DNA from 2 places in the Lysinibacillus sp. FSL M8-0134 genome. Region 1 is predicted to be linked to the other one. Evidence: riboswitches for the same ligand, from Rfam matches in the RefSeq annotation. Region 1 holds a riboswitch; the other holds the start of a gene.

Region 1 (3,190 bases):
GAGAAAAGCAACACCATGTCATGTTTACAGTCAAATGGGATGTTAAGGAACGTATTATGAATACCATCCCTACAGAGTAATGAAAAGGATTGCCTCCCTTATATGGGATGACAATCCTTTTTTCTTCCTATCATTTCGAACAATTACATAAAATGCTGTTTCTTCTATTATTATATATAAAGTGCTTGCTCTAAATTAAATTCATCATGTAATGCATTTGCTGCACGGATCATATCATCCTGTGGTACGACAACTGATACTTTTATTTCAGATGTGCTAACCATTTTTACGGGAATGTTTTCATGGCGTAATCGATCAAACATACGGGCAGCAACACCAGGATTAGACGCCATACCTGAACCAATAATGGAAACTTTCGCTAACCCTATTTCGAAGTCAGCAAAGCTAAAGCCAAGTGATACTTTGCTATCTTCTAGAACCCGCAATGCTTCCGCAAATTCCTCTTTTAAAATGGAAAAAGATACAGTCGGCTTTAATCCATCAATAATCGCTTGAACAATAATATCTACATTGATCCGATTTTCTGCTAGGGTGGTAAACATATCGGCTAATGAACCTTCGCTATAGGCATCATACCCAACTGTTAACCGAATAATATCTGCTTCAAAAGCTACACCGCGAACTACTAAATTTTTCTCCATTTCCACTTCCTCCTTCAATAAAGTACCTACCGACTCTACTGAACTAGAGCGGATGATAACTGGTAATTGAAACTTCTTCGCTAACTCTACTGCCCGTGGATGTATAACATGTGAACCTAAATTGGATAGTTCCAACATTTCATCGTAAGAAATTTCCTGTAGCTTTTGGGCATTTGTAACATAGCGTGGATCGGCTGTATAAACACCATCCACATTGCTATATATATCAACTCTCTCTGCCTCTAAACCTATGGCAAGAGCTACAGCTGTTGTTTCCGCTCCACCCTTTCCAAGAGTTGTTATATTATAATCGTCGTCAACACCCTGTTCTCCAGCAATGACTACAATTTGGCCTTGTTCAAAATGTTCTTCAATACGATGGACATCTAAATTGTCTATACGTGCATGTCGATACATACGATCCGTATGAATACCTGCCTGCCATCCAGTTAATGACACTGCCTTATAGCCTGCTTCTTGTAATGCAATAGCAAATAAAGAGCTAGATAATTGAGTACATGTGGACATCACTGCAGCTAATTCTCGCTTTGACACATCGTCAGTGAAACGCTTCACCATCATCTTTACGTCTTTTGCAGTTTGTCCCATTGCCGCTACTACCACTACTACATCAAACCCTTTATCCTTCTCAGCAATAGCTTTTCGAGCCATTTCTTGGATGTGGCCCGTTGATGCTATTGTAGCTCCTCCAAACTTCATCACAATTCTAGCCATTTTTTTGTTCCCCTTTCCAGTCTGCGTATTTCACTTAACTTCGAAGTGTAAAAACAGTCTCTAGAAAACTAAAAAAGCAACTTCCACATAACGTGAAAGCTGCTTATAACATGTACAATAATCGTAACTTGCGCATGTGTGATAGCTCTCCGAAACGTTTAGAATCGACAGTCTTACATTTCTTAAATGCAAAACCAGTACAACAAAGGAAACAACAATGCTGTACTTCGGCAAGCTCCCCTTTCACACAATGTCTCTGGACTTGTTCATCCTCCATTGTGCTATTCTTGAATCTTGCACCTCTATCATCACCTTAAAAGTGAAGTATTAAATTTATTAGCCCTGGCGTCCACTAACTAGCCGTCCAAAGGGCTGTTTAACATTGAACAACAATGTTATTTACAACCTTAGCACATGTCTATTCCTTTGACAACGATTCTTGCTGAAAATAGGAGTAAATTTGGCTTGCTAACTTAGCAGGCATCCCAGCCTCCTGTAAAGCTAGTTCGCTCGCCTCTCGAATTTTTTTGACTGACCCAAAATGTTTAAGCAACTGTTGCTTACGTTTAGGTCCTATCCCTTCGATTTGATCAAGGACAGATTGAATAGCATGCTTCTCATGCTGTTGACGCAAGAACGTAATAGCAAAGCGATGGACTTCATCTTGAATTCGTTGTAACAAATAAAAACCATCACTTGTACGCTTTAAGGCGATCACTTCTGGCGGATCACCAAACAATAGCTGCGATGTATTATGCTTGTCATCCTTTGCTAAACCCGCAATTGGTATAACAAGCCCTAGTTCATCTTCTAATACTTCACGAGCTACTTCCATTTGCCCTTTTCCTCCATCAATGAGGACTAAATCTGGTAATGGTAAACCCTCTTTTAAAACCCTCGTATAACGACGACGGATGACCTCCTGCATAGCGCCATAATCATCATGCTTGGCTGCTGAACGCGTTTTGTACTTACGATATTCCTTTCTTGCAGGCTTTCCATCAATGAAAACAACCATAGCAGAGACGGCATCCGTGCCATGCATATGACTATTATCAAAAGCTTCGATTCGTAATGGCGTCGTTATACCCATTGCCTCACCAAGAACCTCACAAGCACCAATTGTACGTTCTTCTTGTCGTTCAATCAGCTGGAATTTAGCTGCCACAGCTATTTCAGCATTTTTGGTTGCTAAATCTACCAATTCCTTTTTCTGTCCTCGTTTTGGTGTGAGTACTTTGATCTCTAATAATTCCGTTAAAATGGCTGCATCAATGGCTTGTGGAATAAAAACTTCTTTTGGCTTTATATGCTCTGGTTTCTCATAGAAACGCCCAACAAATGTTAAAAATTCTTCTTCAGCATCTTGATAGATCGGGAAAATGGAGACATCACGTTCTATTAATTTACCTTGTCGGACAAAAAATACTTGTACACACATCCATCCTTTTTCAACAGCATAGCCAAATACATCACGGTTTGTTGTATCACTTGATACAATTTTTTGTTTTTGCATAACTGTATCAATGTGTGCAATTTGGTCTCGAAACTCCTTCGCACGTTCAAATTCCAAATTTTCAGCAGCTGCAAGCATTTTAGTTTCCAGCTCCTTTTTAACTGCCTCAACACCACCATTTAAAAACTTTGTCATATCCTCAATCATTTCTTGATAAGTTTGACCATCAATTTCCTTTATACAGGGAGCCAAGCATTGACCCATATGATAGTACAAACAAACTTTTGAAGGTAATTGTACACATTTGCGTAGCGGATATAATCGATCTAATAGCTTT
Region 2 (3,190 bases), 1.0 Mb from region 1:
TAGATCCACAAGGTCGCGTACGTGTACAAGATGTAGTAGCACACGGAACTGCACCAGCGGCAGCAGTAGCACCTACACCAGTAGCAACTACAGGTGGCCCAGTTGTATTCACACCAGCAGCTAATTCTGATCGTGTAACAATTGAAAAAATGAGCCGTCGTCGTCAAACAATTGCAAAACGTTTATTAGAAGTTAAACAATCAACAGCTATGTTAACAACATTCAACGAAATTGACATGACAAACATCATGGCACTTCGTAAACGTAAACAAGAAGAGTTTGTGAAAGCAAACGACATCAAACTTGGTTTCATGTCATTCTTCACAAAAGCTGTTGTTGCAGCACTGAAAAAATACCCATACGTAAACGCTCAAATCGTTGGCGATGAAATTCATTTAAATAACTTCTTCGATATCGGTATCGCTGTATCAACTGAAGAAGGTTTAGTAGTACCAGTTGTACGTGATGCAAACAGCAAAAACTTCGCTGAAATCGAAAAAGATATTGCTAACTTAGCGACAAAAGCTCGTGATAAAAAATTAGGCTTAAATGATATGGCTGGTGGATCATTCACAATCACAAACGGTGGTGTATTCGGTTCATTAATGTCAACACCAATTATGAACGGTACTCAAGCTGGTATTTTAGGTATGCACTCTATTGTTAACCGTCCAGTTGCTGTAAATGGGGAAGTTCAAATCCGTCCAATGATGTATGTAGCACTTTCTTACGATCACCGTATCATCGATGGAAAAGATTCAGTAGGATTCTTAAAAACAGTTAAAGAATTAATTGAAAACCCAGAAGATTTATTATTAAATTCATAATACCATTAAACCCTGCGAACAATGTTCAGCAGGGTTTTTTTGTGCATATGAAATCTTTCGACCGATTCTATTTTTGAAAGAGTACTAATGTTATATCGTATAGAGGAGCAAAAAAGAAATAAACACAACTTTTCTCACATAGAAAACATACTCTATAATAAAAATGTGTTGTAATTTTCAGAAATATTGACGAAAGCTCAATGATTTAAAATGGATAGAGAACGCATAATAACCTAATATTGTCATTAATCAGAAAAATGTTAAAATCGTCTTGACGAACATATTAGTTTTATAGTAGTATCTAAATATCAATTAAATAAACAAACCTCACGAATGTTACCAGTGAGGTAGAGGCGCGGTATTTATTAGTTCATTGTTGAGTACAAGCAAGCGAAGACGCAATGAAGAAGGAAATATCGCCGAAGTATAAAAGGAGCTCGTACTTTTATGCTGGGTCTGCAGTGAATAAGTGCAGGACTGTCCTAGTAAATTGATTTCCAGGTTTACTAGGTTGTGCTATCTCGGAAATATGGAAATAATAGTGAGGATTTGGGCAACTGTCATAAAAGGTAAGACCTAAGTTCAATAAACTTAGGTCTTTTTTAGTACAGTTGTCTTATTTTTTTACAGAAAAGGGGAGTTTTTCATGAAAAGAAAATGGTTGTTAGTAATGATCTCTATCATGACAGCAATTGTGCTAGCTGCATGTGGCACTAGCGACAAAAAAGACGGCGGTTCAGGTGATGCTGGCGCGGACAAGGAAGAAGGCGGCGGTGAATTCCGCATTGGAATGGAGGCTGGCTACCCACCATTCAACTGGACACAGCAGGACGATGCTAATGGCGCGGTAAAAATTGCTGATAATGCAGAGTATGCAGGCGGCTATGATGTACAAATGGCGAAAAAAATCGCTGAAGGCTTAGGCAAAGAGCTAGTTATCGTAAAAATGGAATGGGACGGCTTAGTTCCAGCGCTACAATCAAACAAAATTGATGCAATCATTGCGGGTATGTCACCAACAGAAGAACGTAAGAAAACAATCGACTTTACTGAAAACTACTACACGTCGGATTTCGTAATGGTGATTAAAAAGGGTAGCAAATATGAAGGGGCAAAATCAATTCAAGATTTCTCTGGTGCAAAAATTACATCCCAATTAAATACATCGAACTACACAGTTATTGATCAAATTAAAGGTGTAGACAAACAAACTGCTATGGAAAGCTTCCCGGCAATGCGTGTCGCTTTAGAGGCTGGCAAAATTGATGGTTATGTAGCAGAACGTCCAGAAGGAATTTCCGCTGCAGCAGCGAACGATAAGTTCACATATGTTGCATTTGAAGAAGGCTTTGATACAGATCTTTCTAACACTTCAATTGCTGTAGGTTTACGCAAAGAAGATGCAAATCGTGAAAAAATTAACGAAATATTAAAAGGTATTACAGAGGACGATCGTCAAGCCATTATGGAAGAAGCGATTAAGAATCAACCAGCAGCACAATAATGACAAGGCACGGACTAGTTGCTGGTCCGTGCATGATCATTTCATCATTATCAAAATGAGAACCTCTCTACATAATGATAATGTCCTAGCGTGACAAATCATAGAATGGTAGAAAGAGCTAGGACACGAAAAAGATAAGCAAGCAACATGACATTGTAAGGAGGAACATCATGAGTCTTGAATGGATAATTTCAATTATTGAAAACAACTGGCAAATGTTTTTACGAGGTGCGTATTATACGTTACTGATTTCGATTATTAGTACAATTATTGGTGCATTCATCGGATTTTTCATCGGAATTATGCATACGATTCCAGTTCGTAAAAAAGGAATAAAATTTTATAGCCTGAAGCTTATTAATTTTATCCTAACATGCTATGTTGAATTTTTCCGTGGTACACCAATGATTGTACAGGCTATGGTTGTCTACTACGGATTAGATATCGCGTTTGGAATTGACATGCATTTTATCACAGCAGGTATTTTAGTCGTTTCTCTTAATACAGGGGCATACATGGCAGAGATTGTGCGTGGTGGGATTGTATCGATTGATAATGGTCAATACGAGGCAGCATCAGCGATTGGGATGAATCACTTCCAAATCATGCTTCACGTAGTCCTGCCGCAAGTAGCACGTAACGTTTTACCAGCAACAGGTAACCAACTAATTATGAATATTAAAGATACAGCCGTATTAAATGTCATCGGCGTAACAGAGTTATTCTTCCAAACAAAATCAATTTCAGGTAACAACTTCCGTTATTTTGAATCGTTCTTTGTCGCATGTGTTCTTTATTTCATTATGACATTTACCGCATCTCGCATCCTTCTATATGTTGAAAAACGTTTGGATGGACC

What was found. A riboswitch is a leader RNA that binds a small molecule or an ion and turns the genes downstream of it on or off. The one in region 1 is predicted to bind lysine.
Region 2: another riboswitch for lysine. It lies ahead of MKY49_RS10840 (transporter substrate-binding domain-containing protein); the one in region 1 lies ahead of MKY49_RS16140 (aspartate kinase).

Annotation. Positions count from the first base shown of each region.
Region 1 is NZ_JBBPAJ010000001.1:3,162,651-3,165,840, forward strand. It holds gene MKY49_RS16135 (YslB family protein) at 1-80, shown strand, start outside; gene MKY49_RS16140 (aspartate kinase) at 171-1,397, opposite strand; lysine riboswitch at 1,532-1,710, opposite strand; gene uvrC (excinuclease ABC subunit UvrC) at 1,816-3,190, opposite strand, start outside.
Region 2 is NZ_JBBPAJ010000001.1:2,135,479-2,138,668, forward strand. It holds gene odhB (2-oxoglutarate dehydrogenase complex dihydrolipoyllysine-residue succinyltransferase) at 1-827, shown strand, start outside; lysine riboswitch at 1,168-1,354, shown strand; gene MKY49_RS10840 (transporter substrate-binding domain-containing protein) at 1,474-2,331, shown strand; gene MKY49_RS10845 (amino acid ABC transporter permease) at 2,502-3,190, shown strand, end outside.